2 regions of the Flindersiella endophytica genome follow, and region 1 is predicted to be linked to the other one. Evidence: riboswitches for the same ligand, from Rfam matches in the RefSeq annotation. Region 1 holds a riboswitch; the other holds the start of a gene.
What was found. Region 1 has a riboswitch for thiamine pyrophosphate ahead of ACYVF6_RS14190 (ECF transporter S component). Riboswitches for the same ligand answer to the same signal wherever they lie in the genome.
Positions count from the first base shown of each region.

Region 2: another riboswitch for thiamine pyrophosphate. It lies ahead of thiD (hydroxymethylpyrimidine/phosphomethylpyrimidine kinase); the one in region 1 lies ahead of ACYVF6_RS14190 (ECF transporter S component).

Region 1 covers NZ_BAAGYY010000013.1:407,870-418,961, forward strand. Annotated here, with positions in the region: gene ACYVF6_RS14180 (GH92 family glycosyl hydrolase) at 1-954, shown strand, start outside; gene ACYVF6_RS14185 (TIGR03085 family metal-binding protein) at 1,075-1,740, shown strand; TPP riboswitch at 1,760-1,864, shown strand; gene ACYVF6_RS14190 (ECF transporter S component) at 1,898-2,509, shown strand; gene ACYVF6_RS14195 (ABC transporter ATP-binding protein) at 2,506-3,939, shown strand; gene ACYVF6_RS14200 (energy-coupling factor transporter transmembrane component T family protein) at 3,936-4,742, shown strand; gene glnII (glutamine synthetase) at 4,856-5,869, shown strand; gene ACYVF6_RS14210 (hypothetical protein) at 5,942-6,556, opposite strand; gene ACYVF6_RS14215 (hypothetical protein) at 6,640-6,777, opposite strand; gene ACYVF6_RS14220 (cupin domain-containing protein) at 6,899-7,348, opposite strand; gene ACYVF6_RS14225 (hydroxyacid-oxoacid transhydrogenase) at 7,354-8,625, opposite strand; gene ACYVF6_RS14230 (HAD family hydrolase) at 8,768-9,412, shown strand; gene ACYVF6_RS14235 (ABC transporter substrate-binding protein) at 9,420-10,964, shown strand; gene ACYVF6_RS14240 (ABC transporter permease) at 10,977-11,092, shown strand, end outside.
Region 2 covers NZ_BAAGYY010000024.1:477,717-488,808, forward strand. Annotated here, with positions in the region: gene ACYVF6_RS30020 (cysteine desulfurase family protein) at 1-1,116, shown strand, start outside; gene ACYVF6_RS30025 (DUF695 domain-containing protein) at 1,354-2,379, opposite strand; gene mnmA (tRNA 2-thiouridine(34) synthase MnmA) at 2,440-3,534, shown strand; gene ACYVF6_RS30035 (NUDIX hydrolase) at 3,534-4,079, shown strand; gene tenA (TenA family protein) at 4,153-4,809, opposite strand; gene thiD (hydroxymethylpyrimidine/phosphomethylpyrimidine kinase) at 4,806-5,615, opposite strand; TPP riboswitch at 5,608-5,710, opposite strand; gene ACYVF6_RS30050 (TM2 domain-containing protein) at 5,778-6,437, opposite strand; gene ACYVF6_RS30055 (bifunctional glycosyltransferase family 2/GtrA family protein) at 6,467-7,729, opposite strand; gene ACYVF6_RS30060 (ArnT family glycosyltransferase) at 7,722-9,788, opposite strand; gene ACYVF6_RS30065 (sensor histidine kinase) at 9,872-11,092, opposite strand, start outside.

The DNA.
Region 1 (11,092 bases):
GGTTCCTACGGCGGCGTCATCCACGAGATGACCGAGGCGCGCGACGTACGGATGGGGATGTTCGGGTTCTCCAACCAGCCGGCGCACCACATCGCCTACATGTACGACTACGCCGGCCAGCCCTGGAAGGCGCAGGAGAAGGTGCGCGAGGTGCTGTCGCGGCTGTATCTCGGCAGCGAGATCGGCCAGGGCTACCCGGGCGACGAGGACAACGGCGAGATGTCGGCGTGGCAGGTGTTCTCCGCGCTGGGGTTCTATCCGCTGCAGATGGGCAGTCCTTACTACGCGGTCGGCTCGCCGCTGTTCAAGCAGGCGACTGTGCACTTGGAGAACGGCCGGTCGCTGGTGATCAAGGCGCCGTCGAACAGTGCACGGAACGTCTACGTGCAGGGCCTGAAGGTCAACGGCAAGCGTTACGGCAAGACGTACCTGCCGCACGACCTGCTGGCGCGCGGTGGAGTGCTCGAGTTCGACCTGGGCTCGTCGCCGTCGCGCTGGGGAACGGGCACGGGCAGCGCGCCGCCCTCACTGACGTCGGGCAGCCGGGTGCCCCGCCCACTCGCCGACCTGACGGGCGTGGGCTCCGGCACCCCGGCGACGCCGGAGGTGGCGCAGCTGTTCGACAACACCTCGGCGTCGCACCGGACCTTCGACGGCTCTTCGTTCGACATCGGCTACGTGCTGGACAAGCCGGGCAAGGCGACGTTCTACACACTGACGTCGAGCTCCGACGCGGGCGATCCGCGCGACTGGGCGCTGGAAGGCTCCACCGACGGCAAGAAGTGGACGACGCTGGACCGCCGCGAGGGCGAGACCTTCACCTGGCGGCTGCAGACCCGTCCGTTCAAGGTGGAGAAGCCGGGGACGTTCAGCCACTACCGCATCCGCGTGACGAACAACACCGGCGAGCCGACGACGTCACTGGCGGAGGTCGAGCTACTCGGTACCGGCTGACGACCGAGATGCTTCGGTCGGATGAGGGGGTCACCGAACGCGTGCGACGAACAACACAGTTGGCCGGGGGCGCGATGTCGCAGTCGGCGGTTGGGCGGGTCGCACCGTAGGGTGAGGAAGGTGACAGGAGACAGCACAGCGAACGGCACCGACTATTTCGCGCGCATGGAGCGGGCCGCGCTGGCGGACCTGTTCGACGAGCTCGGGCCGGAGGCTCCGACGCTCTGCGACGGCTGGCAGACCGCCGACCTCGCGGCTCACCTGGTCATTCGTGAGAACGAACCGATCGCCGCGGCCGGGATCATGGTGCCGGCGCTCGCGCAGCGCACTCGCGTCGCGATGAATCGGTTGTTGCATCACAGCGGTTATGCCACCGTCGTCGACATGTTCCGGAAGGGGCCGCAGCGCAAGTTCGCGCCGACTCGGCTGCCGTCCGTCGACAAGGGTGCCAACAGCGTCGAGTTCTTCATCCACCACGAGGACGTGCGGCGGGCCCAGCCCGACTGGAAGCCCCGCGTGCTGCCGGCCACCGCCGAGGCGCTGCTGTGGCGGCGGCTGTCGACGGCGGGGCGGGTGATGTTCCGCAAGAGCGTCGTCGGCGTCCTGCTGGCGTGGCCCGACGCCGCGACCATCCGGGCACGCAAGGGCGAGCCGACCGCGGTCGTCGAAGGGCAGCCGGGCGAGCTCACGTTGTACGCCACCGGCCGGCAACGGGTGGCCCGGGTCGAACTGCGGGGTCCGGCTGCGGCCACCGAAGCGCTTAGCCAAACCGCGCTCGGCTTGTAGGATCGGGCACGTACACACATAGAGACGACAGGGGAGCGCGAGAGCGCTGAGAGTGCGGCACCCGCCGCAGACCCTCGAACCTGATCTGGGTAATGCCAGCGCAGGGAGTCGGTCCGACCTTTGTCGTCGTCGAAGCTGCCCTGGGAGGGTGATTTCGATGGCGCCTGAAAATGACGCTGCGTTCGTTCCGTCCAATCCACCCAGCCTGCGCTGGCGTACGGTCGACATCGTGGTCGCGGCCGTGCTCGGTGTCGCGTTCGGTGTGGTCTTCGTCGCATGGAACAGCCTCTGGTCCGCGCTCAGCCCGGCGTTCGGGTGGTTCCCGCCGGCCCAGGCGATCATGTACGGCATGTGGCTGCTGCCGGGCGTGCTCGGCGGGCTGGTGGTCCGTAAACCCGGTGCCGCGGTCTTCACCGAGACCATCGCCGCGCTGGTGTCGATGTTCTTCGGCGCGGGCACCATCGTCCTCCTCTACGGCCTGGGGCAGGGACTGGCCGCCGAGCTCGGATTCGCGCTGTTCCGGTACCGCCGCTGGACACTTCCGGTGGCGCTGCTGTCCGGCGCGATCGCGGGTCTGGTGCCGGCGATCGCCGACCCGCTGTACTACTACGGCGACTGGAACGTCTCGTTCAAGCTCAGCTACGGCGTGATCGTCGTCGTGAGCACGATCGCGATCGCGGGACTGGGCAGCTGGGCGCTGGTACGGTCGCTGGCTCGCACCGGTGTGCTGGCGCCGTTCGCGTCCGGTCGCGAACAACGAGTCGCGTGAGTGCCGCCGCTGTCGAGGTTGCCGGGTGGGGCTTTCGGCATGCGGGGCGCAGGGCCTGGGCTCTGCGCAACCTCGACTTGACGATCGCGCCCGGCGAGCACGTGCTGCTGGCCGGGCCGTCGGGCGCGGGCAAGAGTACGTTGCTGGCCGCGCTCGCAGGACTGCTCGACCCCGACCACTCGGGGTCGCAGGAAGGCACGCTTTCGGTCGACGGGCCGGCCGGGATGATGTTCCAGGACCCCGAGACGCAGCTCGTGATGGCGCGGGCCGGCGACGACGTGGCGTTCGGGCTGGAGAACCACGCGGTACCGGCCGCGGAGATCTGGCCGCGGGTCGACGAGGCACTGGCGCTGGCCGGCTTCCCGTACGGTCGCGACCATCCGACCGGGCGGCTGTCGGGCGGCGAGAAGCAGCGCCTCGTCCTGGCCGGGGTGATGGCGCTGCGCCCGCGCGTCCTGCTGCTGGACGAGCCGACGGCGAACCTCGATCCGGCCGGCGCGGCGCTGGTTCGGGCGGCGGTCCGGGAGGTGCTCGAACGTACGGGCGCGACGCTGATCCTCGTCGAGCACCGGGTCGAGGAGTGGCTGCCGCTCATCGACCGGATGGTCGTGCTGGAGCCGGGTGGTGCCGTGGTGGCCGACGACGTCCCGGCGAAGCTGTTCGCGACGGCCGGCGGCGATCTGGCCGCGGCCGGCGTGTGGGTTCCGGGCTACGGCGTGGCCGGGCAGCGGCGGACGACCGCACCGCCGGGTGCTGACGTGCTGGCCGGGAGCGGGCTGTCGTACACCTATCCCGGCGCTCGTACGCCAGCGGTGGCCGATGCGTCGGTCGAGCTGGCGGCCGGTGAGGTGCTGGCGGTGACCGGGGCGAACGGGTCGGGAAAGTCGACGCTGGCGCTGCTGCTGTCGGGGCTGCTGAAGCCGGGCGCCGGCGCGGTCACGGCGGACGGCTCGGTGCGGCCGCTGCACAAGTGGCGGGCGCGCGAGCTGGTCCGGACCGTGGGATCGGTGTTCCAGGATCCGGAGCACCAGTTCCTGACGGCGTCGGTCGAGGCGGAGTTGGGGCTCGGGCCGCAGCGGGTGGGGCTGTCGCCGGCCGAGGTCCGCGGGCGGGTCGGTGAGCTGCTGGAACGGCTACGCCTGGCGCACCTGGCGGCCGCCAACCCGTTCACGTTGTCGGGTGGTGAGAAGCGCCGCCTGTCGGTGGCGACCGCCCTGGCGACGCAACCCGGTGTGCTGGTGCTCGACGAACCGACGTTCGGCCAGGACCTGCGCACCTGGACCGAGCTCCTCGACCTCCTCTCCACCCTCCGCGACGCCGGCCACGCCATCTGCTGCGTGAGCCACGACGAGCCGTTCGTCGCCGCGATCGCCGACCGCGAGCTCGCCGTCGCGGCGGGCCGCCTGCCGGCCGGAAGGAGGGCGGCGTGAGCGCGCTCGCCACTCCCCTCGTCGTCGACGCCGGCTCGGCTGTGCACCGGCTGAATCCGGTGACCAAGCTGGCGGCCACGCTGCTCGCCATGGTCGGCCTGCTGATCGCCGGCGATGTGGTGACGCCGTCCGTCGTCCTGGTCGCGGAGCTCGTGCTGGTCGCGGCGGCCGGGATCGGGTGGCGGACGCTGCTCCTGCGTACCGCTCCCCTCGTGCTCGGGTCGTTCGGGCTGCTCGTCTCCACGTTGCTGTTCGCCCAGAAGGCCGGTGGCACCCTCCTCGCCGAGGTCGGGCCGATCGAGGTGACCTCCGGCGGACTGGCCGCCGCGGCGGCGGTGTCGGTGCGGATCCTCGCGATCGCCCTGCCCGGCATCGTCGCGTTCGCCACGACGGATCCGACCGAGCTCGGGGACGCCCTGGTGCAGCACCTGCACGCGCCGCCGCGATTTACGTTCGGGGCGCTGGCGGCGTTCCGGCTGCTGCCACTGCTCGGCGACGAGTGGCAGCTGCTGTCGCTGGCGCGCCGGGCGCGCGGCATCGACGCCGGGCGCTCGCCCTTCAGCGCGATCCGGCTGTTCTTCTCCGCGGTGTTCGGGCTGCTGGTCGCCGCGATCCGGAAGGCGGTCAGGCTGGCCACGGCGATGGAGGCGCGGGGCTTCGGCCGTCGCGCGGACCGTACGCTGGCCAGGCCCAGCCCGCTGCGCGCCTCCGACGCGCTGTTCCTGGCGGCGACGGTCGCGGTGCTGGTGGGCGCCAACCTGATCAGTGTCGCTCTGGGTACGTGGTCACTCCTGTTCTGGTGAGCAAGCGTGCTCGCTCATGCAACACAATGGACACATTTGAGCAACAGGCAGGCAATCGGCCTTTGACAACCTGGTGGACGAACCTGACCAGGCGACCTCAAGGACTGCTGCCCGTGAGCTACAAGGCCGAATACATCTGGATCGACGGGACCGCGCCGACCGCGAAGCTGCGTTCGAAGACGAAGATCCTGTCCGATGGCGCTCCCCTGCCGATCTGGGGATTCGACGGTTCGAGCACGAACCAGGCCGAGGGCTCGGCGTCGGACTGCGTGCTCAAGCCGGTCTTCTCCTGTCCTGACCCGATCCGCGGTGGCGACAACGTCCTCGTACTCTGCGAGGTACTCGACACCGACATGACGCCGCACCCGTCCAACACGCGGGCGAAGCTCACGGCGATCGCCGAGCAGTACGCGGACCAGGAGTCGTGGTTCGGCATCGAGCAGGAGTACACCTTCTTCAACGGCGAGCGCCCGCTCGGCTTCCCGGCGGTCGGTTTCCCGGCTCCGCAGGGCGGCTACTACTGCGGTGTCGGCGCCGACGAGATCTACGGCCGCGACATCGTTGAGAAGCACCTCGACAACTGCCTGACCGCCGGCCTGACGATCTCCGGCATCAACGCCGAGGTCATGCCCGGCCAGTGGGAGTTCCAGGTCGGCCCGCTCGGACCGGTCGAGGTCGCCGACCAGCTCTGGGTCGCCCGGTGGCTGCTCTACCGTACGGCCGAGGACTTCGGCGTCTCCGCGACGCTCGACCCGAAGCCGGTGAAGGGCGACTGGAACGGCGCCGGCGCGCACACGAACTTCTCCACCAAGGCGATGCGCGAGTCGTACGACGCGATCATCACCGCGTGTGAGGCGCTGGGCGAGAAGGCGCTCGAGCACGTCGAGAACTACGGCGCCGGCATCGATGACCGCCTCACCGGCCTGCACGAGACCGCGCCGTGGAACGAGTTCAGCTATGGCGTGTCCAACCGTGGCGCGTCCGTCCGGATCCCGTGGCAGGTTGAGGTCGACCAGAAGGGCTACATCGAGGACCGTCGCCCGAACGCCAACTGCGACCCGTACCTCGTCACGCGGATGATCGTCAGCACCTGCTGCAACGCCCTGGAGAAGGCCGAGCAGGTCTAGGCACCAACCACCTCCTTCTTCACCACGGCGCTCGGCCGGCACCTGCCGGCCGGGCGCCGTGTCGTGTCTCGGTCACGCCGCCCGCCTCTGCTGGTCCGGGCCATCGACCTCGAGCGGGAAGAGCGGGTCCTGCCAAGCCAGCGGGCGGGCGCGTCGGCGCCCTCCGATCGGGCCGGGAGACTGGCCGGAGCGGCGGATCGGGAAGTCGGAGCCGTTGATCGGGCGTTGGTAGCCGGCCGGGGCGTAGTGGACCCAGAGCTTCGCGGAGCAGTTGTAGCAGTCGGTGTGCAGGTGCCAGTCGGGCGTGACGGCGAGCACGACGGCGTCGGCCGGAATGTAGGCACCGCAGACCGTGCGGGCACCGGTCAGGCTGACGTGGATCTTGCTGGACCGCTCGCCGGGCGCCGGGCCGCCACCGCCGCTGTCCGGCCCATGGCGTGACCGGCTCCAGCGCACGATGGTGAGCTCCCGCCGGCGGCCGGCCCGCGCGGCGGGTCTGCGTGGACCCGGCATCGTGCTCGCGTCGGCGTAGAGCTCGGTGCGCCAGCTGTCTTCCTCGAACGTCTTGCGCAGCCAGCCCGAGGGCCCGGCATCCGGCTTGGGCCGCCGGCCGTCGGCCCGCAGTTGCGCCACCGTGCGCAGGTGCACAGGCGGCAGGTTGTCGTAGATCGGAACGTGGGTACTCATGGTGATCGTCTCCTCCCGTTGTGGTGACGGTCCAAGCATGAGGCAGACCACCGACATTCGCCGTCCGGCCCGAATCCCCCACGTCAAGCCGAGAGGAATCCCCGCACCAGCTCGCGATAGCGCTCCGGAACCTCCAGGTCCGGGAAGTGCCCGACGCCCGGCAACGCGGCCCGGACGAGGGTGCCGATCTCGCCATGCTCCGCCCGCGCGGCGCCGATCAACGTCCAGCTCGAGTGGCCCCAGTGGTCCCGGAGCTGGTCCAGGTCCTCGATCCGCTCGCTCCAGTGTGAACGGCGGCTGGCAGGACGGCGCCGTCGGCCAGGGAGACGTACTCCTCGCGGGTCACCGCTGGTCGGGCGGGGGCCAGGCGAGCTCCGGCAGGTTGACCACGATCGCCTCCTGGGTGGTGCGGGCGATCACCACGACCGCCTCCTCCGAGGGGTCGGGGTTCTCCTCGCGGTGTGGCACGTACGGCGGTACGAAGATGTAGTCACCCGGCCCGGCGGCGATCCGCCGTTCGACCGGCTCGTCGGCTTCGAGGTCCAGGAACACGAAGCACGGATGCCCGCTCACCACGTAGATCGCCGTCTCCGACTCGCCGTGATGGTGGTTCGCCGATGCGGTCGACGCCGCCACGTGGGTCTGACCCATCCACAGGTTGCGCGCGCCCACGCTCTTGCCCGAGATCGCCTCCAGCCGTCGCATTCCCGTGCTCTGCGCCGTGTCGCCCGTCAGCCCGGCGGGCATCACATGGTGCAGCTTGCGATGGAACGGATCCCACAGTTCACCCATGCCGCTCACCATAGAACGAGCGACTCCTCGAACACCCGGGTCAGCTCATCCGCACCGATCGGGACCGGCGCCGTCGACAGCAGCCGCTGCTGCTTCAGCGCCCCCTCCACCAAGTCGCCGATATCCGACGCCGAATAGCCCACGGCAGACAGCCCGTTCGGCATCCCGAGGTCACGCATCAGCCGCCGCAGCGCCTCCGGCAGCCGGTCCGGCTCCGGCAGCGACGACGTGTCCGGATCCAGCACCGAAGCGGCCCACAGCTGCCGCGAAGGCACCGCTTCGTACGTCAGGCGAAACGCCGCCGGCGCCGTCAGCACCACCGCCATCCCGTGCGGCACCATCGCCTCGTCCTGCGGATAGTCCGCCGGCCGGTACGACCGCACCCGCCCGGCGATCGGGTACGCACACGCGTGCGGCACGTGCACGCCGGCGTTCCCGAACCCCATCCCGGCGTACAGCGCCGCCTGGTGCATCGCCGACCGCGCCGAGACGTCCGACCCCGACAGCACCGCCGTACGGAACGACCGGGCCAGCAGTGGCACCGTGTGCTCGATCCACAGGTCGGAGATCGGGTTCGCTCCGCAGTACGCCACCCGCTGCTCCGGCCGCCGCGCGGGATAGGAGTCCCACGGCCGGGCGGTGTACGACTCCAGCGCGTGACACAGCACGTCGAACCCCGACGACGCCGTGACCAGCGGCGGCAGGCTCACCGTCACCGACGGGTCGACGATCGCGAGTACGGGACGTAGCCGTGCGTGCGAGATGCCTGTCTTCACCTTCAGGTCCAGCAGGTCCATCACGGCGACCGTCGTGCACTCCGCGCCGGTGCCCGCCGTCGTCGGCACGGCCACCAGGGGCCGCAGCGGCCCGGGCGGCGCCTGCCCGCCGCCAACCGGTTGGTTGATGTAGTCGAGCAACGTGCCACCGTGGGTGGTCAGCAGGTTCACGACCTTGCCCGTGTCGATCGTCGAACCGCCTCCGACCGGAACGAAACCGTCGAACGGGCCGTGCTCACGGGCGAACGAGATCGCCGCGTTCATGCTCACGTCGGTGGGCTCCACGTGCACCGAGTCGAACACCACCGACTCCACGCCGTGTGCCGCCAGCGAGTCGACCACCCGCTTCGGTGCACCCGTCGAGGCCACACCCGGATCGGTCAGCACGAGGACACGCCGGGCGCCCAACTGCGCGACGTCGTACCCGATCTCGTCGAGTGCGCCGTTACCGAACTTCACCGCCGGCGCGGCCCACGTGAACACCGTCTCTACAGCCGTCATAGGAAAACACCCTCCCAGATAACGTTTTGCGCTCCAGAATGCGTCGCTCTGGTCTAGATCCGAACAATTCCGGCAGTTGGCTCAGCCCGACTCGGTACGGTCGGAGAACGTGGCTACTTCCTCACTAGGTTCGCTTCGATCCTTGGACGCCGACGCCGTCCTGCTCGACCTCGACGGCACCCTCGTCGATTCTTCTCCAGCACTCCTGCGCTGCTGGTCGACCTGGGCGGCCGAATACGGCATCGGCAAGGACGAGTTCGGCGCCGTCGTCGGGCACGGCCTCACCTCGGCGGCGATCGTTCGCGCGCTCGTGCCCGCTGACCAGGCCGTTTCTGCGCAGCGCCGGATCGACGAGCTGGAAGCCACCGACCTGACCGACATCCAGGCCCTTCCCGGTGCTCGCGAGTTCACCAGCGCGCTGCCCTCGGGGCGGTGGGCGATCGTCACGTCGGGCAACGCCGCCGTGGCCACCGCGCGCGCCAAGGCAGCCGGCATCTCTCACGAGGTCATGGTCACCGCCGACGACGTACGCGAGGGCAAGCCGCACCCCGAGCCCTACCTCCTCGGCGCCAAGCTGCTCGGCGTTCCCCCTGCACGCTGCGTGGTCGTCGAAGACGCTCCGGCCGGCCTGACCGCCGCCAGGGCTGCCGGCATGCGCGGCATCGCCGTGACCACCCATCACGCGGCGAGCGAGCTCGACGCCGACCTCGTTGTGGAGGGCCTCCACAAACTTCGCGTAACGGTTGACGGCCAGGCCCTTCGCATTCAGGCGGTGAAGCGGGCATGATCAATCCGTGCTCACTGTGTCGAATTTGCGGCCCCGCCGCGGGGTGTTCACGGCAGCGCTCGCACTTGTTCTGCTAGCGGTCGGATCGATCGGATCGGCCTGCTCGGCGGGCAGCACGGGCAACCAGTCCAGCGACAAGGGGACGACGCCCGGCAAGGAGCTGTCGGTCGGGTTCGCCGCCGAGCCGCTGAGCCTCGACTTCACCTCCGACAACGGCGCCGCGATCCCGCAGGCGTTGCTCGTCAACGTTTACGAGGGTCTGGTCAATCTCGACGCGAACGGCGACATCAAGCCGTTGCTCGCCAAGGACTGGGCGGTGAGCGCGGACCGCAAGACCTACACGTTCCACCTGCGCGAGGGTGTGAAGTTCTCCGACGGCAAGCCGTTCACCGCCGAGGACGCCGCGTTCAGCATCAACCGCGTGAAGACCGACTGGAAGATCGACATCAAGTCGGCGATGGAAGTGGTTGACAGCGCGAAGGCGGTCGACCCCACCACGTTGGAGGTCGTGCTCAAGCAGCCGAGCAACCTGTGGCTGTTCAAGATGACCACCCGGATCGGCGCGATGTTCTCGCGCACGGGCGTGTCCGGGCTGAAGACCAAGGCGATCGGCACCGGGCCGTACATCGTCCAGCGCTGGACCCGTGGCACGTCGATCGTGCTGGCCCGCAACCCCGGCTACTGGGGCCCGAAGCCGGCGCTCGACAAGGTGACGCTGAAGTACTACAAGGACCCCAACGCGATGAACAACGCGTTGCGCACCGGCGGCCTCGACGTCGTCAGCACGCTGCAGGCGCCCGAGAGCCTGTCCCAGTTCTCCGACAAGAGCAAGTACCAAGTGATCGAGGGCACGACCAACGGCGAGGTCGTGCTGTCGTTCAACAACGCCAGGCCGCCGTTCACCGACAAGCGGGTCCGGCAGGCGATCCGGTACGCCCTTGACCACAAGGCGATTCTCGACACCGCGTGGGCCGGGCACGGCGAGCTGATCGGCTCGATGGTGCCGCCGACCGACCCGTGGTACGAAGACCTCACCGGTCTCTATCCGCACGATCCGGCCAAGGCCCGCGCTCTGCTGCGGGCCGCCGGCAAGCCGAAGCTGACACTGCGGCTGCGGATCCCCAACCTGCCCTACGCCGTCTCGACCGCGCAGGTCGTGAAGTCGCAGCTGGCCGACGTCGGGATCACGGCGAAGATCGAGCCGCTGGAGTTCCCCGCGGTGTGGCTGGACGAGGTGTTCAAGAAGGCCGACTACGACATGTCGATCATCGCCCACGTCGAGCCGCGCGACATCACCAGCTGGGGCATTCCGGCGTACTACTGGAAGTACGACAGCAAGCCGTTCCAGGAGCTGCTGGCCAAGGCCGACGCCGGCACCGAGCAGGAGCAGGTCACCTACATGAAGCAGGCGGCCCGGCTGCTGTCGGAGGATGCCGCGGGCGACTTCCTGTTCCTGTTCCCGAACCTCATGGTCGCGACGCCGCAGGTGAAGGGGCTCCCCAAGAACGCCGTCTCGGAGGCGTTCGACCTGACCACGGTCTCCAAGGGCTGACCCGAGGTCACCGTGGTCCTGCGGCTGCTGAGGCGTACCGGCGTGTTCGTCGCGACATTGTTCGCGGCGACGCTGCTCGTGTTCGGCTTCATGGCCGTGCTGCCCGGCGATCCCGCCGAGGTGGTGCT
Region 2 (11,092 bases), on a different contig from region 1:
ACCGAGCGTCTGGCCGAGCTCGGCAACGCCTCGTCCCTGCACGCGCCGGGACGGGACGCGCGCCGGGTCGTCGAGGAGTCGCGTGAGGCGATCGCGCAGGCGCTGGACGCGCGTCCGTCCGAGGTCGTCTTCACCTCGGGCGGCACCGAGGCCGACAACCTCGCGCTGAAGGGCTTGTACTGGGCGCGACGCAAGGCCGACCCGGAGCGACGGCGGGTCCTGGTCAGCTCGGTCGAGCACCACGCCGTCCTCGACTCGGCCACCTGGCTGGGGTCGGACGCCGGGGCGGAGTTGGAGTGGCTGCCGGTCGACGGCTACGGGCGGCTGGACCTCGACGCGCTCGACGGCTCCCTCCGCCGCGATCCCGGATCGGTGGGGCTGGTCTCGGTGATGTGGGTCAACAACGAGGTGGGCACCGTGCAGCCGGTCACGGCTGTCGCGGAGCTGGCCCGGGAGTACGGCGTCCCCGTACACACCGACGCCGTGCAGGCAGTCGGCCAGCTGCCGGTCGACTTCGCCGCCTCCGGCGTCGACGCGATGACGGTGACCGGGCACAAGGTCGGCGGTCCGGTGGGCGTGGGCGCGCTGGTCGTACGCCGGGAGGTCTCTCTGGTGCCGCTTCTCCACGGTGGCGGCCAGGAACGCGACGTCCGCTCGGGCACCCTCGATGTGGCGGGAATCGCCGGCTTCGCGGCGGCGCTCGTCGCGGCCGTGGCCGAGCGGGAGGCGCACGCGTCGGCCCTCACCAAGCTGCGCGACGAGCTGATCCGGCAGGTGCTGGAGGCCGTCCCCGACGCCGAGCTCAACGGCGATCCCGGGCCCGAGCCGGAACGACGACTGCCGGGCAACGCCCACTTCTCGTTCCCCGGCTGCGAAGGCGACTCGCTCCTGTTGCTGCTGGACGCCCGGGGCATCGCCTGCTCGACCGGATCGGCCTGCTCGGCAGGCGTGGCGGAGCCGAGCCACGTCCTGCTCGCCATGGGCCACGACGAGAAACGCGCCCGGGGGTCGCTGCGCTTCAGCCTCGGCCACACCACCACCCCAACCGACATCGACGCCCTCGGCGCGGTGATCGGCGGCGTGGTCGAACGCGCCCGCCGCGCCGGCCTCGCCTGAGCCAGCGACCATCCCCCGGCCACCCGCCGATCGATCCGCGCGCGAGGAGCTGGTCGGAGCTGATCGACTCCAAGCCGACGCGGAGCCCAACAGCGACGAAGGTCTCGCGCACTGGACAGCATCGGCCGATCAGGCCGGAGCAGAACCACGTCCCGCTGGCCAAGCCGACGACGAGAAGCGCGACCCCACTCGGCGCGGCGATCGGCGGCGTGGTCGAACCCGCCCGCCGCGCCGGCCTCAGGTGAGGAACGGCCCCACCGACTGCCAGCTCGGGTCGTCCGAGACTTCGAGGTGCGCCTTGCCCTGAGTCCAGTCGCCGGAGTACGCGCGTACCCGCTCGGCCGCGTTGGTCGCGGAGTCGGCGCGGATGTGGAGGACGCGGTTGCCGGCGCCGCTGAGGTGTGCGACCAGTACGCCGTCCGAGCCGAGGATCTCCTCCAGCCCCGCCTGGAAGGACTCCAGCGCGCCCTCGGCCTTCGGCGCCGGCAGGCCTTCCTTGGTGTGCTGCTTGTACGGCAGCGCGAGCGCCAGATGCTGGTCGAACAGCGGGTAGTCGACTCGGCGCAGCGGGAACCGGGTCAGGCCCACGACCGGCTGCGCACTCGGACCCTGGCCGGTCACCTGCGCCCAGTGCGTGCCGGGGTAGCGGCTCGCGGTGTCCTGCACGACGTACCGCAGCGCGGGCGCCTCCAGCGCGTCGACCGGACGTTCCGGGGCCAGGTGCAGCTGCCCGATCCAGCGAGTCACGTCGTCCTCGCCGAGGGCCCAGCCGAGCGCCAGCGTCGCGATCTCCAGTTGGGTCGGCTCGTCGATGAAGAGGAAGTCCGGGTGGTAGATCGAGGCGTCGAAGCGGGCCCGCTGCTGGTCGAACCGTACGCCGAACGCCACGTGCGACAGGTCGACCTCGTGGCCGTCGAGGTCGACGGTCGTCTCGAGCACGCCGGGGTTGGGCTGCTGAGCGGAGTAGTACTCGAACGTCGCGTCCGGGCCGGGGCCGGCCCGCAGCCAGCGCTCGGCGAGCGAACGCAGCTCCGGCACGCCGGCGCCCGAGACGGCGATCGCGTACATCGCCGTCTCCGGCTTGGCGAGGTCCCAGCCGAGGTCGGGGTGGATGGCGGCCAGCCGCGGCTCGAGCTCCTCGCCGAGCCGGTCGAACTCGCCGGTCTCGATCAGCGTCGCAGCCTGCGGCGCGAACCCACGCCACCACGTCCAGAAGTCGGCGATCGCCGCGACGGCGGCCGCGCGGTCAGGTTGCTCCGGCATGCGCGCAAGTATGGCGGCTTCGCGCCCGGCGCCGTCGACCGCGTACCCTCGTACGTTGACATGACCTTACGTGTACTCGCCGCCATGTCGGGCGGTGTCGACTCCGCGGTCGCGGCAGCCCGCGCGGTCGAGGCCGGACACGACGTCACCGGCGTCCATCTCGCCCTGTCGCGCAACCCCTCCTCCTATCGGACGGGCGCGCGAGGCTGCTGCACGCTCGAAGACGCCCGCGACGCGCGCCGGGCCGCCGACGTACTCGGCATCCCCTTCTACGTATGGGATCTGGCCGAGCGCTTCCACGCCGATGTGGTCGAGGACTTCGTCAGCGAGTACGCCGCCGGGCGCACGCCAAACCCGTGCCTGCGCTGCAACGAGAAGATCAAGTTCGCGGCCGTACTCGACCGTGCGCTCGCACTCGACTTCGACGCGGTGTGCACGGGCCACTACGCCCGGCTGGTCGACGGCGGCGGCGGGCGCGAGCTGCACCGGGCCGTCGACCCCGAGAAGGACCAGTCGTACGTCCTCGGCGTGCTCACCGAGCAGCAGTTGGCGCACGCGATGTTCCCGCTCGGCGACAGCCTGAAGACCGCGGTCCGTGCGGAGGCCGAACGCCGCGGGCTCGCGGTCGCGGACAAGCCCGACAGCCACGACATCTGCTTCATCGCCGACGGCGACACCGGTGGCTTCCTGTCCCGGCAACTCGGCGAGGCGCCCGGCACGATCGTCGACGAGACCGGCGAGGTCCTCGGTGAGCACCAGGCGACCCATGGCTTCACCGTCGGGCAGCGCAAGGGCCTGCGGATCGGGCGCCCGGCCGACGACGGCAAGCCGCGCTACGTCCTGTCGATCGAGCCGGTGAGCCGCACGGTCACGGTCGGGCCGAAGGAACGGCTGGCGATCGGCGCCCTGACCGGCCTCGACCCGAAGTGGTGCGGTCCCGCGCTGACCGGCGAACTGGAGGGCCGGGTGCAGGTACGCGCCCACGGCACACCACTGCCGGCCCGCGCCCGCCTCGACGGCGACACCGTACGCGTCGACCTGCTCGAGCCGGCGATGGGTGTCGCGCCGGGCCAGGCCGCCGTGCTGTACGACGGCACCAGGGTCGTGGGCTCGGCCACCATCACCGCGACCGAGCCGGCCGCCGCCTCGGTCTGATGCGCTGGACCAACCACGGCGAGCGGACGGTCTACGCCAGCCGCTGGCTGACCGTCAGGCTCGCGGACGTCGAACTGCCGAACGGGCGGCGCTTCGAGCACACCGTGATCCGGGAGCGGCCCTCCGCCGTCTGCGCCGCCCTCAACGCACGTAACGAGGTCCTGCTGCTCCACCGGCATCGCTTCATCCCGGACACCTGGGGCTGGGAGCTGCCGGGCGGTGGCGTGGAGGCCGGTGAGAGCGCGGAGCAGGCTGCCGCACGCGAGCTGCTGGAGGAGACCGGCTGGAAGGCCGCCGGCCCGCTGTACCACCTGCTGTCGGTCGAGCCCGCGAACGGCATCTCGGACGCGACGTACCACCTGTACTGGACCGACCAGGTCGAACACGTCGGCGACCCAGCCGACCCGATGGAGTCGACCCGGCGGGACTGGATCCCGCTGGCCGACGTACCCGGCCTCGTCGCCGCCGGCGAGGTCCGCGCCGCCGAGGCGGTCGCCGGCCTGCTGCTCCTCCACCACCAGAGGCTGGCACGGGCGAGCAGCTAGGCCGTGTCCTGTGAATATCGCCTGACGCGCGGCGGCGTCGCGCGCTTGACCGGCCCTATTCACAGGACACGACCTAGACCGGCCAGTCCTCCTGGCGGTACGCGGCGTCCCAGAACATCCATTCGTAGCGGGAGGACGTGACGAACGCCGCCCGCATGCGCGCCACTGTCTCCGGATCGGACTCCGCCGCCGCCCGGTCGGCGATCCCCCGGATCGTCTCCGTCGACGCGGCGAACGCCTCGTCGGAGTAGGTCGCGATCCAGTCGCCGTACGGATGCTCGCCCAGATCGCCCGCGATCCCCAGCAACCGGGCGCCCACGTCGGCGTAGATCCAGAAGCAGGGCAGCACCGCGCCGACGAGCTCCGCGTATCCCTTCGTCTGCGCCACCGACAGCAGGTGTGAGGTGTACGCCGCGCAGGTCGGCGACGCCCGCCGGGAGCCACCGCCGTCCAGGTCGGCGACGTACTTGGCGTGCAGCTCGCGCTCCACCACCACCGCCGTGTGCGCCGACGAGGCGAAGAACGCCAGCTCCTCGGCCCGGGGCGCCTTCACCGCCGTGGCGGCCAGCGCCCGGGCGTACTCGCCGAGGTAGAGCGCGTCCTGCGCGAGGTAGTAGACGAACCGCGAGCGCGACAACGTCCCGGCACCCAGCTCCTTCACGAACGGCAGTGCGTCGATCTCGGCCCGAATCGACGCCACCGCGGCCCAGGCCTCAGCGGTGAAGCTCATCGCCACCACGCATGGAAGTGATGGACCGGCCCGTTGCCCGTGCCGACGTCGAGCCCGTCGGCCAGCTCCAGCGAACGACTGAGGTACGCCTTCGCCTCGCGCACGGCAGTGAGCCACGACGACCGCCGTGGCCGCAGCGCCGCGATCGCCGACGAGAGGGTGCAGCCGGTGCCGTGCGAGTGCTTGGTGACGACCCGGGGCGCGGAAAGCAACGTGGTGCCGGACCCGTCGAGGTAGACGTCGGTCGACTCCGGCGACTCGGTGAGGTGACCGCCCTTGACCAGCACCCGGCCGGCGCCGCGGTTGTAGAGCTCGGCGGCGTGGACCTGCGCCTCCTCGACCGTACGTGCGGGCGCCCGCTCCAGCAGGTCGCCGGCTTCGGGGAGGTTGGGGGTGACGAGATCGACCAGCGGCAGGAGCTGGTCGCGCATCACAGCGACCGCATCCGGCTCCAGCAGGCGGTCACCGCTCGCGGCGACCATCACGGGGTCGAGAACGACGAACGGCGGCCGGTGCCGCTCGATCGCGGCCACGACGGTACGCACGACGTCGGCGTTGGCCAGCATGCCGATCTTGACGGAGTCGATGCGGACGTCGGCGAACAGAGTGTCGAGCTGTTGCTCGATGAAGGCGGACGGCACCACGTGGATGCCTGTCACGCCATGGGTGTTCTGCGCGGTCAGTGCGACCAGGACGGCGGTGCCGTAGGCGCCCAGAGCCGAGAACGTCTTCAGATCGGCTTGGATGCCGGCTCCACCAGACGGGTCACTGGTCGCGATGGTCAGCGCAATAGGTGGTGCTGTCACGGTGCGACGATCCCTTCGCCAGTACGACCTGGATCAGGTTCGACGGGTGTGATCTCAGCCCGCTCGCATGGGAGCGGGCACCCCGCGTCACTGTTGTGTCCCGAAGGTACCCCGGAACACAACACCGTGCCACAAACTGTTCGGTTATGAGCCCTGAGAGCCTCAGTCGCGCAACGGACGGCCCTGACCGTCGACGCCGCCGTTGGCCAGGATCATGATCCCGTCGATCAGACCCCAGAGCGCACCGGCGCCACAGGTCACGAGGCTGACGACCAGCTGGATCACACCGATCTTGGTGTCACCCATGTAGAACCGGCCGGCACCGAAGCCACCGAGGAAGATCCCCAGCAGACCGGCGACCATCTTCTGCTTGTCGGAGTAGGGCAGGCCCGTACGCGGGTCGTAGCCGTACGGAGCGTTCGGGTCATAGCCCGCGGGCTGGCCTCCGGCGGCGCCGTAGCCACCAGCTGCCTGGCCGTAGCCGGCCTGCTGGCCCTGCTGGCCGTAGCCGTAGCCCTGCTGCTGGCCGTAGCCCTGCTGGCCCTGCTGACCGTAGCCGGCCTGCTGACCGTAGGCGGACGACTGCTGACCGTAGCCCTGGTCCTGCGGTTGGCCGTAAGCCTGCTGGCCCGGCTGGCCGTAGGCCGACGGGTCTTGCTGGCCGTGGGACTGCCATGGCTGCTGTTCCTGCTGGCCGTGCGACTGCCACGGCTGCTGGTCTTGCTGGCCATGCGACTGCCACGACTGCGCCCCGGACTGCTCCGAGCCGCTCGAGGGCTGCTGGCCGTAGGGATCGGACGATTCAGGCGGATTCGACGACATGGCACGTGATGGTAGCGGCCCTTCGTGACTCAGCGCAGCTCACGTCCCCCGGCGCGCCGGTCAAAGGGTCGAAAGACCCAGGCACGCAGTAGCACGAACCGGACAACCGTCGCGGCCAGGTTCGCGGCCACCAGAACGACCAGCTCGACCGCCCGGTGCGGCGTGGCCGTGACCGCGTGTAGTCCGGCGAGCGAGCCGCTGGTGAGCGCCAGCCCGATCCCGAAGACGACCAGCCCCTGGAGGTGATGCCGCCCGACCGCCTCCCGGCCCCTGACACCGAACGTCAGGCGCCGGTTCGCGGCGGTGTTCAGCAGCGCCGTGGTCAGCAGCGCCAGCAGGTTCGCCACCTGCGCGCCGGTGCCGAGCCGCAGCAGAGAGAACAGCACGAGGTACGCGATCGTGCTCGCGACGCCCACCGCGCCGAACCGGACCAGCTGCCGCAGCATGCCACCGGGCACGCCGGACGGAGGTGGGCCGAGCGGCGCCCGGCCGAGCGCGCCGCGTACCTCCGCCAGCGGCAGCCGGCCGGTGGTGAACGCACGAACCAGCCGTACGACGCCCTTCAGGTCGGCGAGCGCGGTCGACACGATGTCGACCCGGCTGTCGGGGTCGTCCACCCAGTCGACCGGCACCTCGTGGATCCGCAGGCCGGCCCGTTCGGCGAGCACCAGCAGCTCGGTGTCGAAGAACCAGCCGGTGTCCTCGACCAGCGGCAGCAGCCGCTCGGCCACCTCACGCCGGATCGCCTTGAAGCCGCACTGGGCGTCGGAGAACCTCGCCGCCAGCGTCCCGCGCAGGATCAGGTTGTAGCAGCGCGAGATGAACTCGCGCTTGGCTCCCCGTACGACCCTGGACGCCTTGGCCAGCCGCGTACCGATCGCCAGGTCGGAGTGCCCGGAGATCAGCGGCGCGACCAGCGGCAGCAGCGCCGCGAGGTCGGTCGACAGGTCGACGTCCATGTACGCCAGCACCGCCGCGTCGGAGGCCGACCAGACGTGCCGGAGTGCGCGGCCGCGGCCCTTCGCGTCCAGGTGGACCGCGGCGACCTCGGGCAGGTCCCGCGCGAGCTCCTGCGCGAGCGGGTACGTGCCGTCGGTGCTGGCGTTGTCGGCGATCGTGATCCGGAAGGGGTACGGGAACGTCGCCGCCAGGTGGTCGTGCAGCCGGCGCACGCTGGGCCCGAGGTCGATCTCCTCGTTGTAGACGGGGATCACGACGTCGAGGACGGGCCGGGTCTCGACCTCGGCCGTACCGGCGAGTGTGCGGGCCGTGGTGGTCTCGAGCCTAGGCATCGGTGGCACCGCCGCTCAGGTCGTACACCGTGACGTTGCCGACCGTCGTCGACTCGAAGTTCGCCTGGACCCAGGACGCGATCTCCGACGACTCGCTGCTGCCGCCCATGCTCTGGCCGCCGAAGCCGCCACCGCCGATGAAGTAGTGGATCTTGCCCGCGGCGACGTACTGCTTGAACTGCGCCAGCGTCGGTGCTGGATCGCTGCCGTTGAAGCCGCCGATCGCCATCACCGGGTAGCCGCTCTCCAGCTGGTAGGAAGAGGCGTTGTTCGAGCCGACCGCGGCCGCGACCCAGGTGTAGGAGCTCGCGTTCTCCTGCAGGAGCGCGACCATCTCGTCGCTGACCTGGCTGCCACCGAGCAGCCCACCCATCCCGCCGTCCTGGCCGGGCCCTTGCTGGCTCTGGTTCTGTTGGCCCTGGTTCTGCTGACCCTGCGCCTGACCCGGGACCTGCGGGAAGCCGTTCTGGGTCTGACCGTTCTGGGTCTGACTGTTTTGGTTGGTCTGGCCGTTCTGGCCGGTCATGCCGGGCGGCGGACCGCCGCGGAACCCGCCACCAGGTCCGCCCATGGCGCCCGCCACCGCCGGACCCGCCGACACGATCGAGCCCGCTTCGGCCGTGCTCGCGGTGTCGATCGAGTACGCCGCCGGCCCGGCCAGCGCGGCCAGCACCGCGACCGTCGCGACCAGCTTCCCCGCGACCGCCTTCGCCGGCGCCGGCAGGAACGTCATCACCAGCAGCCCGACCGCGGCACCGAGCCCGGCGACCAGCACGACGTACCGCAGCCACGGCAGGAAGTCCGAGCTTCGGGTCAGCAGCACGTACGACCAGACCGACGTGAGCGCCAGTCCGACCGCCAGCGTCACCGAAGCGACCAGGTGCTCCCGCTGCCGCCACAGCAGCGCCGCACCCAGGCCCGCCAGAGCCGCGACGGCGGGTGCCAGCGCGACGGTGTAGTACGCGTGGAAGATGCCCTGCATCAGGCTGAACACCAGTCCGGTGACCAGCAGCCAGCCGCCCCACAGCACGAACGCCGCGCGGGTCTTGTCGGTACGCGGCAGCCGCCGGGTCAGCCACAGCATGACGGCGAAGAACAGCAGCACCGCGGGTATCAGCCAGGAGATCTGGCCGCCGATCTCGGCGTCGAACAGCCGGGTGAGGCCGGTCTCGCCCCACATCCCGTTGCCCTGCCCATCGCCACCGCCGACGCTGCCGGTCTCGTCGCCGGTCAGCCGGCCGAGGCCGTTGTACCCGAGCGTGAGCTCGAGGATGCTGTTGTTCTGCGAGCCGCCGATGTACGGCCGGTACTGCGCCGGCACCAGCTCGACGATCGCGATCCACCAGCCGGCCGACAGCACCATCGCCAGCCCGGCGAGCAGGAGTTGCCCGATCCGGCGGCGCAGCCGCGGCTGCCCGGCGATCAGGTAGACCAGCGCGAACACCGGCACCACCAGCAGCGCCTGCAGCATCTTGGTGAGGAAGCCGAATCCGACCAGGACGCCGACCAGCACGAGCCACCTCGTGCTGCCCTTCTCCACCGCACGTACGGTCGCGTAGGCGCCGATCGTCATCAGCAGCGTGAGCAGCGCGTCCGGGTTGTTGAACCGGAACATCAACGTGGCGACGGGTGTGAGCGCCAGCGCGAGCCCGGACAGCAACGCGGCCGACGGCGAGAACCACCGGCGGACGGTGGCGTACAGCACTCCGACGGACGCGACTCCCATCAGCGCCTGCGGAACCAGGATGCTCCAGCCGCTGAGCCCGAAGATCCGTACCGACAACGCCATGATCCACAGCGCCGCCGGCGGCTTGTCGACCGTGATGGCGTTCGCGGCATCAGACGAGCCGTAGAAGAACGCCTTCCAGCTCTCCGATCCGGCTTGCACTGCGGCGGAGTAGAACGAGTTGGCCCAGCCGGACGCACCGAGTCCCCAGATGTAGAGGACGCCGGTGACGACCAGGAGGGCGATCAGCGCCGGCCGCTCCCAGCGCGGGCGCGTCGCCTGTTTTTTCTGTACCTGTGGAGTTTCCAGGTCTCGCGGCATAGTCGTCGTCATGCCTACGACAATTCCGGCGGACGCTGTTAGCCCTTTGTGGCCAACCTTTGGAGCGGCTGTGAGTAGATTTCGCGCTCGTGAACTTACGCGGCGGCGGGCAGCGTGACCGTGAAGACAGTGCGGCCGGGTTCGCTGTCGACGCTCACGGTGCCGTGGTGTGCCTCGACCACGGCAGCCACGATCGCCAGGCCCAGCCCGGTGCTGCCGGCGGCTCGCGAGCGGGAGGAGTCGCCGCGGGCGAAGCGTTCGAAGATGTCCGGCCGCAGCTCTTCGGGAACGCCCGGACCGTTGTCGGCCACTGTCAAGTGGACGTTGCCACTGCTCTCGTTCGCCAGGCCGACGGTGACTTTCGTACCTGGCGGCGTGTGCGTGCGTGCGTTGGCGAGCAGGTTCGCGAGCACCTGGTGCAGGCGGTTGGGATCACCGGACACCTCGACGGGCTCGTCCGGCAGCTCCAGCGTCCACTGATGGTCGGGGCCGGCGACGTGCGCGTCGCTCACGGCGTCGATGACGAGGTGGGTCAGGTCGACGGGCTCGCGATCCAGGGGCCGGCCGGAGTCCAGCCGGGCGAGGAGCAACAGGTCGTCGACGAGCGTCGTCATCCGTTCGGTCTCCGACTCGACACGGCGCATCGCGTGCGCGACGTCGGGGGGTACTTCCTGCCCCCCGCGCCGGGTCACTTCGGAGTAGCCGCGGATCGCCGAGAGCGGCGTGCGCAGCTCGTGGCTCGCGTCGGCGACGAACTGGCGGACGCGCGTCTCGCTGGCCTGTCTCGCGGCGAGCGCCGCGTCGATGTGGTCGAGCATGCTGTTGAGCGCGTTGCCGACCTGGCCGACCTCGGTGTTCGGGTCGGTGTCTGGTGCGGGCACCCGTTCGGCGAGCGCGACCTCTCCCCTGTCGAGCGGCAGCTCGGCCACCCGCCCCGCCGTCCGGGCGACGCGGCGCAACGGCTGCAACGAGTGCCGGACGATCCAGGTGCCGACCAGCCCGGCGGCGATCAGCCCGGCCAGGCCCAGCATGGAAACGCTTACCGACAGCTGCACGATGGTGTTGTCGACCCGCGCCAGCGACCGCCCGACGATGATCCGGTCACCGGGGCCGGTCGCGATCTCGGTGAGCCGGAAGCGACCAAGGTCGCCCACCGCGGCGTTGGTGCGGCCGGCCCCGCCCGGTCCGTAGTCGTCGAGGTCGAGCTCGAGGAGCGCCTGCCGCTGGCCGGCGCTCAGAGCCTTCGGGCCGGCGCGGAACTGGCTGACACCGGCTGTGACGACCTCGCCGTCCTTGACGTACGCGACCAGCGTGTC